3 regions of the Pseudorhizobium sp. NPDC055634 genome follow, and region 2 is predicted to be linked to each of the others. Evidence: predicted binding sites of a transcription regulator. Region 2 holds the regulator's gene; each other region holds the start of a gene.
What was found. The regulator PhoB, encoded in region 2, activates phosphate uptake and scavenging genes when phosphate is short. The targets are predictions, from matches to a motif close to TGTCATNNANCTGTCAT.

Region 1 (3,069 bases), on a different contig from region 2:
GGCGGATCGAAAGACCAAGATCCGCAGCCTCGCGAGAAAGGTCCTCCCAGCGATCCCGACAGCGACCAAGATTGATGGCGTAAATGATTACCTGGGGGTCGTCGGCGCTATACATCAGAACTCGTCAGTACGGTGTTGAACTCGAAGTATCGCCAACCCTGACGACGGACCGACGCGGTCGCAGTCAGGGACTGAACGAGGGCATTTCAGCCGACAAGACCGCCGCCTTCAGACGCGAGCGCAGCTTGTCAGCCTTCTGACGCTTGTCAAATCGATTAAGGGACTGTGACCAGCTCTTCAATGGAATTGCGGCGTTTTCCCCATAACCATCGATCAGGACGATCCGCGGCCTTCCCGTGAGGCGGTCGGAAAGAACGAGATTGTCGATCCCGAGGTCGTTGGCGACGATCGGGCTGCGTTCGAGCCAGCCATAGAATTCCTCGAGGAGCGGCAATACGCTTTCGTCGAGCTGGCGGGACTTCACAAGGCTCGCGAGGGTGGGCGCCATCTCGCCCTTGAAGGTCTCGCATCGCACCGCAAGTCCCGGGCCGACATCCGTATCCGTCAGGCCGATCACCTCTTCCAGATGCCGAGACGAACGCCCCTCCGCGGCATAAAGGGCCACCTGCTCCTCCAGGACCCGAATGAAATTCTTCAGGTGAGAGAAGCGGCGCCGCCGCCCACGGAGGAAAGCCCAGCGGGCCTCGTAGCGCTTCAGCGCTTCGGGCCGCACCACCTTGACAAGAATGGATGCGTCGTCCGGGTGTCGGTAAACGGCTGAATTGTTTCCTGAGGCAACAGGCACGCTATCTGCCAGGTGGATCATGCACGGCTCCGGGGATCACTGAGGCTCGCCCGAGACTCGACAATGCTGGCCGAACCGCTCCCTGGGCGAGTTGCTTGCGCTCTAATTGACAGGTCTGTGACAAAATTCAAGCTCCGCCTCGCCCCTTGCCGGTGTCCCCAGGCGCCAATGGCGAGGACGGTAACGTCGCGAGACAAGGCTTCGTCGGGATGCGGGACCGCCTCCCCGGCCGACCACCCCCGCAGGGGGCTATTTCGGTATCGACATCAATTCCGCCAACCGCACGATAGCCTGCGCCAGATCCTCGCGCTCCTGCAACGGGAGCCTCGAGAAGTTCTCCAGGAAGATGCCGCCCATCGGCTCAGGGGCCTCGGCCACCAGGCGGGCACCCTCCGCCGTGAGGCGCGTATGCACGATCCTCCGGTCGGTCCCGGAGCGATATCGCTGGATCAGTTCACGCTCCTCGAGATTGTCCAGGATCGTCACAACCGTCGCCGGACTGATGTCGGCGTAGACGGAGAGCGCGACGGACGTCACCTCGCCGAGTTCGACAATCCCCTTCATCACCACCAGCTGGGCTGCCGTCAGGCCGCATCGCCTGGCCAATGCCCGGGACTGCAGGTCGTGGGCGCGGACGATCCGGCGAACCGCCTTCTCCACCATCCGGGCCTCGGTCTGCAACCTTTGTCCATCCTTATCGTTTGCCGGGACGTTCATAACCTTGACCACATCCATTCGAACTCTAACTATCAGATCTAGTATTATTTCAGGTCATTCAAGCTCAGGAAAGGATTGATAGGAACCGTGTGTGGGATTTGTGGTGAAGTGCGTTTCGACGGGGGCCAGCCCTCGCCTCTCGTCCAGGCGAAGATGATGGATGCAATCGCGCCGCGGGGGCCGGACGGCTCGGGGCTCGTCATTCACGGTAACGCGGCGCTCGGGCACCGGCGTCTCTCGATCATCGACCTGTCGCAGAAGGCCCGCCAGCCCATGGTGGACGCCGAACTCGGCCTTACCATCGCCTTCAACGGCTGCATCTACAACTATCCGGAATTGCGGAGCGAACTGGAAGCCAAGGGTTATCGCTTCTTCTCTCACGGCGACACCGAAGTGATCCTCAAATCCTGGCATGCCTGGGGCAAGGACTGCGTCAAGCGCTTCCATGGCATGTTCGCCTTCGTGATCCACGAACGGGACAGCGGCCGCATCGTCATGGCGCGCGACCGGTTCGGCATCAAGCCATTATACCTGGCCCGGACAGGCGGCGCCATCCGGTTTGCCTCGTTCCTGCCGGCGCTTCTGAAAAGTGGCGACATCGACACCTCGATCAACAGGACGGCACTCCATCACTACATGACCTTCCATGCGGTGGTGCCGCCGCCGCACACGATCGTCAACGGGGTAGAGAAGCTGCCGCCGGCGACCATCCGTGTCATCGACGCCGACGGTCGTGAAGACGATACCATCTACTGGGCGCCGCCCTACAGCCGCGACCCGTCGTTGAGCAGGCTCTCCTCCATGGATTGGCGGGACCTCGTGCTCGACGCGTTGAGGACGGCGGTTCGTCGCCGGATGGTCGCGGACGTGCCGGTCGGCGTACTGCTTTCGGGCGGCGTCGATTCCAGCCTGATCGTCGGTCTTCTGGCCGAGATGGGCCAGAAGGACCTGATGACCTTCTCCGTCGGCTTCGAAGCCGCGAACGGAGAGAAAGGCGACGAATTCGTCTACTCGGATATTGTCGCCGAGCGGTTCGGCACGGATCATCACCAGATCTTCGTCCCGTCGGAGCGCCTCATGGAAGCCCTGCCGGGCGTCTTCGCGGCGATGTCGGAGCCGATGGTCTCATATGACAATGCCGGCTTCTACCTGCTGTCCCAGGAGGTCTCCAAGCATATCCGGGTGGTGCAGTCTGGTCAGGGCGCCGACGAGGTGTTCGGGGGCTATCACTGGTATCCGCCCCTCGCGCAGTCGAACGACGTCAGTCGCGACTATGCGAAAGTGTTCTTCGACCGGTCCCACGAGACGCTCTCGCAACAGCTCAACCCGGAATGGATGGCCGATGGCGACGTCAGCTTCGACTTCGTCGATCGCCATCTTCGCTCGGACGGCGCCGACACGGCCGTGGATGCCGCCCTTCGTCTCGACAGCCAGGTCATGCTGGTGGACGACCCGGTCAAGCGGGTCGACAACATGACCATGGCCTGGGGACTGGAAGCACGCGTGCCCTTCTTGGACCACGAGCTCGTCGAACTGGCGGCCAAGAT
Region 2 (3,069 bases):
TTCTTCGCCGTTGGCAAGGTCGTCTCCTCCGCCAACTGGGGGCTCGCGGGCAACTACCTCGCCGACTGGGTCTCCTACGAAATCCGCCCCGACATCGACATCGCCCCGGACGGCGCGATGCGGATCACCTATCCGCGCTTCGACCCGATCGGCCCGAACCCCAATCCCGACTGGCTCGAGGCACGCCGCGAAACGGTGACGCGCAGGATCGAGGTCCCGGCGGTAACCGCACCGGCTGCCGCCCCGCAGCCGTCGTCGAGCTTCAGCTTCATGGCGCCCGCGCCCTCCCCCCGGCAGTTGTCGCTACCGGTCCCGGTCGCCGAGACCCGCACCGAGGAAGTCGTGACCGAGGCCCTGGTGCTGATGGGTCCTTCCCGTACGATCGACGTCAGGCCGGACCGGGTCGTCCTCACGCGCGGCGAGGAGACGGTGACGCTGCTTCTCGATCGCGACGCGGAGGACGTGATCGCCCACGAGCCCTTGCCGGAATGGGTCGAGCAGCGCTCGGCCGGCGGCCGGGTCACCGCCTATTTCGGCTTCTCCGGATGGGCCGACATCAGCGACGACCGGGTGCGCATCCGCAAGCGCTTCCTCGGCTGGGAGAACTTCCTCTTCGACACGAATTCCGCCTTCTTCGGGAAGTCGGCGGGCGAAGTCGCCGGGCTGATCTTCGGCGGCGAACGGATCGATCCCGCCCGCAGCAACCTGTCGCTCGCCTGGAACGACATCCTCTACAACCCGTCCTGGCAGCATCTCGACGTCTGGACCAAGCTCCTGCAGACGATCGTCATGGCCTTCATCGGCACGCTCTTCGCGATGATCGTGGCCTTCCCGCTCTCCTTCATCGCGGCGCGCAACATCGTCCACAACCGGCCGGTCAACCAGATCGCCAAGCGGCTGTTCGACTTCCTGCGCTCCGTCGACATGCTGATCTGGGCGCTGTTCTTCACCCGCGCCTTCGGCCCGGGGCCGCTCGCCGGCATATCCGCCATCTTCTTCACCGACACGGGGACGCTCGGCAAGCTCTATGCCGAGGCGCTGGAGAACATCGACGACCGGCAGCGGGAGGGCGTCCGCTCGGTCGGCGCGCCGCCGCTCGCGGTCCAGCGCTTCGGCGTGCTGCCGCAGGTCATGCCCGTCTTCGCCTCCCAGGCGCTCTACTTCTGGGAATCGAACACCCGCTCGGCCACCATCATCGGCGCAGTCGGCGCCGGCGGCATCGGCCTGAAGCTGTGGGAGGCGATGCGCACCAATTCCGACTGGGAGAACGTCGCCTACATGGTGCTCCTCATCCTCATCGTCGTCTTCCTCTTCGACGGGATCTCGAACGCCCTGCGTTCGCGGCTGATGGGTCGGGAGCGGTAGAGACCGGAAGCCGCCCAGGGCGACGCAGTCCAGAGCCGCGCAGGAGACGGTCGCGGCTCTTTCCTTTCCGTAGATCCCTTCCATAGATCCCCTACCCGCGGCCCTCCGCCGGCACGCCGAAACGGAAAAGGCAGCCGGCATGATGCCGACTGCCTTCCTTATTCCAGCCCGCACCGCGCGGTGAGCCGGCGCCTAGCTTTCCAGCGAATAGCCGGCGCCGCGGACCGTGCGGATGACATCCGGCATGTTGGAGAAGTTGAGGGCCTTGCGCAGGCGCCCGACATGGACGTCCACCGTGCGCTCGTCGACGTAGATGTCGTGGCCCCAGACACCGTCGAGCAATTGTGCGCGCGAATAGACGCGTCCCGGCGCCGACATCAGGAATTCCAGCAGGCGGAACTCCGTCGGCCCCAGCCGGACCTCGCGGCTCTTCCTGTGGACGCGGTGGGTTTCCCGGTCGAGCTCGATATCGCCGCAGCGCAGAACCGTCGACAGCACCTCGGGCTTGGCGCGGCGGAGCATGGCCCTGACGCGGGCCATCAGTTCGGGCGTCGAGAAGGGCTTCACGACATAGTCGTCGGCGCCCGTGGCGAGCCCGCGCACGCGTTCGCTCTCCTCGCCCCGCGCCGTCAGCATGATGATCGGCAGGCGCTCCGTCTCCCGCCGCTGGCGAAGGCGACGGCAGAGCTCGATGCCGGAGACACCGGGAAGCATCCAGTCGAGGATGAGGAGGTCCGGAACCCGCTCCTGGAGGCGCAGCTCGGCCTCGTCGCCCTTCACGATGGTCTCCACCTCGTAGCCTTCGGCCTCGAGATTGTAGCGAAGAAGCACGCTGAGGGCTTCCTCGTCCTCAACGACGGTAATCTTTGCGTGCATGGTCGGCCCCGCGATCCTACTCCTCGCCCAGCACGGTGCTGAGCGTGGTCGACCGGTCGTCCTTGGGGCGCTCACCCTCCGGCTGCGATCCGGTCGCCATGTAATAGATCGTCTCGGCGATGTTGGTCGCGTGGTCGCCGATCCGCTCGATATTCTTGGCGCAGAACAGCAGATGGGTGCAACTGGTTATGTTGCGCGGGTCCTCCATCATGTAGGTGAGGAGTTCGCGGAACAGCGAGGTGTACATTGCGTCGATTTCCTCGTCGCGCTCGCGGATCGCTTCGGCCTTCTCGGCCGAGCGGGTCACGTAGACGTCGAGGACTTCCTTGAGCTGCACCAGCGCGAGGTCGGAAAGATGCTCGATCCCGCGCGCCAGGTTGCGCGGGATGCCCGTTTCCTGGACCGCGATCACCCGCTTGGCCGTGTTCTTGCCGAGGTCGCCGACGCGCTCGAGGTCCGCTGCGATGCGCAGAGAGCCGATGATCTCGCGCAGGTCTGCCGCGACGGGCTGGCGCTTGGCGATCGTCAGGATCGCCTTCTCGCCGATCTCGCGCTCCGCATGGTCGAGCACCACGTCGTCCGAAATCACCTTCTGGGCCAGCGCCGCGTCGGAGTTGACGAGCGCGCGAACCGCATCGCTGCACATCTGTTCGGCGAGCCCGCCCATCTCGGAGATCCGGCGGGCCAGGTATTTCAGCTCCTCGTCGAAGGCCGACGTGATATGGGTTGATGGCATGATCCAGTTCCTCAGTGTCTTCGTATCGGGCGCCTGACCGCGGATCAGCCGAAGCGACCCATGATGTAGTCCTGCGTGCGCTGGTCGTTCGG
Region 3 (3,069 bases), on a different contig from region 2:
ATCATGGCGTCGGGGTTGCCGACTTCAACCAGTACGGTACGCGCCGCGGCAACCACGAGGTGATGATGCGCGGTACCTTCGCCAACATCCGCCTGCGCAACCACATGCTCGGCCCGAACGGCAAGGAAGGTGGCTACACGATCCACTATCCGTCGAAGGAAGAGATGTCGATCTACGACGCCGCCATGAAGTACAAGCAGGAAGGCGTCCCGCTCGTCATCTTCGCCGGTGTCGAATACGGAAACGGTTCGTCCCGCGACTGGGCGGCGAAGGGCACGAACCTCCTCGGCGTCAAGGCGGTTATCGCCCAGTCCTTCGAGCGTATCCACCGCTCCAACCTGGTCGGCATGGGCGTCGTTCCGTTCGTCCTCGAGGAAGGCACGACCTGGGCCAGCCTCAACCTGAAGGGTGACGAAACCGTCACCATCGAAGGCCTGGAAGGACCGATCAAGCCGCGCGAATGGAAGACGGCGAAGATCACCTACAGCGACGGATCGGTGAAGGACGTCAACATCCTGTGCCGCATCGATACCCTCGACGAGGTGACCTACATGAACAACGGCGGCATCCTGCAGACCGTTCTTCGCGATCTGGCCGCCTGATCCGAAACCATTCACCCGCCGGACACTGTCCGGCGGGTGTTATCGGCCCGGAGCCCCGTTTCCGGGTGCCATGAGCCCGGTCTTCCCCGCGGCCATGGCGCCGACAGTCTTCCCGACATCGATGCTTAGCAAGGCGCTCCAACCGGAGCCGCCCTTGCATCCACCGGCGAACGGCGCGGGATGAAGGCCATGTGCCTGCTCACCCCATCGTGACTTCCTCTTTGGCGGTCCGGGCAGTTAGTTTGCCCGAGTTCTCGCGTTAGCCTCTTGATCCGCGCGGTCAGCCGTGGCTAACAAAGTTCAGTTCAAGAGGTTTGCGTTCATGCTGCCCATCGTCCGCAGAGCGATATTCCTTGCCGGTGTCCTGGCTGCAACCGCAGCAGGAGCGGAAGAGGGCAAGACGCCGAAAGGCGTGGTCGAGCTGTTCACGTCGCAGGGTTGCTCGTCCTGCCCGCCGGCCGACGCCGTGCTGAAGGAACTCGTCCACCAGGGCGACGTGGTCGCCTTGTCCTACCATGTCGATTACTGGAACTATCTCGGCTGGACCGACACGCTGAGTTCGAAGGCGAACACGGAGCGGCAGTACGGATATGCCGAATCGCTCGGCCGGACCGGCGTCTATACCCCGCAGGCCGTCATCAACGGCCGCGACCACGTGAAGGGCACCGAACTCAGCGCGATCAACGCGACCGTCGACAGGCTGCGGGCCGCAGGGCAGGGGCTGACGGTGCCGGTCACCGCGCGGATGCACGGCAAGGAGATCGAGATCGAGATCGGCGAGGGTGAGGGCGAGGCCGAAGTGGTGGTCGCCTACTTCACCAAGCAGCAGGATGTCGAGGTGCCGAAGGGCGAGAATGCCGGCAAGACCATCGAATACTGGCACAGCGTCTACGACGTGCAGTCGGTCGGCATGTGGGCGGGCAAGCCGCTCAAGCTCTCGCTTCCCGGCAAGTTCATGGGCAAATGGAAGAAGGACGGCTGCGCGATCCTGCTACAGAGATCGGGCTCCGGCGGGGAGCCGGCGTCGATCATCGGCGCGACGATCCTGATGGCGGGGCGCAAGCGCCACTGACAGCCTTTGTTGGATGATCCGACCCGGAGACATTGGGGGGGCTGGGGGTAAGGGTCAATGAAACCGGGCCGGATCTATTGGGGCCAGAAGCCAACCAACGACGGGAATGTTGTCCCCGAATCCGGCGGTGTTTTGTCCGAATTGCGGCAAGATTAAAAACTCGGCAGCGCTACTCAATAATCGCGTTACAGATTGATTTTTACCCCCGCTCGGGCAGAGTGTCATGGCACTGACATCATCCATGGAGTCGTGATGACGGATCAGCCGGATTTGCGGGGTACCCGCAACCCAGAGGACGACGTGGTCGTCAGCCTGACCGAATACCGCCAGGCCCGAGAGCCGGTCCCCGTTACCTTCCATCGCCGCGAGCTGGACGCCATCCTCAGGATCTACGGACGCATGGTGGGCGAGGGCGAGTGGAAGGACTATGCCATCGATCACCTGAAGGACCGGGCGATATTCTCGGTCTTCAAGCGTTCCGGGGAGATGCCGCTCTACCGGATCGAGAAGAACCCCAAGCTGGCGGCCAAGCAGGGCCAGTATTGCGTCGTCAACACGCACGGGATGATCCTCAAGCGGGGCCATGAGCTGCCGCAGGTGCTGAAGGTCTTCGACAAGGTGCTGAAGCTGATCGACTAAGCCGGGTAGAGGCTGCCGGGATAGGTGTGGGCGTCCGGGTCGGTCGCCGCACCATCGCCGAGCGCCCGCTGCATCAGCACGGTGTCGAGCCATCGGCCGTGCTTGAAGCCCGTCGCCTCCAGCCTGCCTGCAATCGCGAAGCCGAGCCCCTCGTGGAGGGCGACGGAGGCGGGGCTTGCGCCACCGATCACCGCCACCATCTGGCGGAAGCCGAGATGCGTGCAGCGTACCAGGAGTTCCGACAAGAGCGCCTTGCCGATGCCCCGGCCGCGGGCTTCAGGTGCAAGGTATATGGAATCCTCCACCAGCCAGCGATAGGCGGGCCGGGTGCGGAAGGCCGACGCATAGGCATAGCCGAGCACGGTGCCGTCCGGATCCACGGCGGCGATATAGGGATAGCGGCTGCCGGTGATGGCAGTGAAGCGGGCGGTCATCTCCGCCGCGTCCGGCGGTTCCAGCTCGTAGCTCGCCGTGCCGTTGATGACGCAGTCCGCATAGATGGCGGTGATCGCGGGTAAATCCGACGGCAAGGCGTCGCGCAGGGTGAAGGTCATGTCGGGATGCCGAGGGAAAACAAGAACGAAACTATGGGCGCAATAAAGGACTGGCAACAAAAAAGGCGGCCCGGGGGCCGCCTTCAATCTGTCTTTCCGATGCCGCTACTCGTTGCGATTGCCGAGGAACTGCAGGAGGAACATGAACAGGTTGATGAAGTCGAGGTAGAGGGTGAGCGCACCCATGATCGCCTTGCGGCCG

Region 1: the regulator PhoB is predicted to act here: its motif matches at 912-928, upstream of ACWGPT_RS14625 (YrbL family protein).
Region 3: the regulator PhoB is predicted to act here: its motif matches at 1,894-1,910, upstream of ACWGPT_RS12135 (DUF2794 domain-containing protein).

What each region holds. Positions count from the first base shown of each region.
Region 1 is NZ_JBSHHW010000008.1:129,827-132,895, forward strand. Features, by position in the region: gene ACWGPT_RS14620 (glycosyltransferase family 25 protein) at 1-115, opposite strand, end outside; gene ACWGPT_RS14625 (YrbL family protein) at 185-826, opposite strand; gene ACWGPT_RS14630 (MarR family winged helix-turn-helix transcriptional regulator) at 1,055-1,486, opposite strand; gene ACWGPT_RS14635 (N-acetylglutaminylglutamine amidotransferase) at 1,610-3,069, shown strand, end outside.
Region 2 is NZ_JBSHHW010000004.1:117,060-120,128, reverse strand. Features, by position in the region: gene phnE (phosphonate ABC transporter, permease protein PhnE) at 1-1,365, shown strand, start outside; gene phoB (phosphate regulon transcriptional regulator PhoB) at 1,558-2,241, opposite strand; gene phoU (phosphate signaling complex protein PhoU) at 2,258-2,977, opposite strand; gene pstB (phosphate ABC transporter ATP-binding protein PstB) at 3,022-3,069, opposite strand, start outside.
Region 3 is NZ_JBSHHW010000006.1:163,208-166,276, reverse strand. Features, by position in the region: gene acnA (aconitate hydratase AcnA) at 1-602, shown strand, start outside; gene ACWGPT_RS12140 (DUF1223 domain-containing protein) at 925-1,674, shown strand; gene ACWGPT_RS12135 (DUF2794 domain-containing protein) at 1,927-2,313, shown strand; gene ACWGPT_RS12130 (N-acetyltransferase family protein) at 2,310-2,867, opposite strand; gene ACWGPT_RS12125 (Bax inhibitor-1/YccA family protein) at 2,973-3,069, opposite strand, start outside.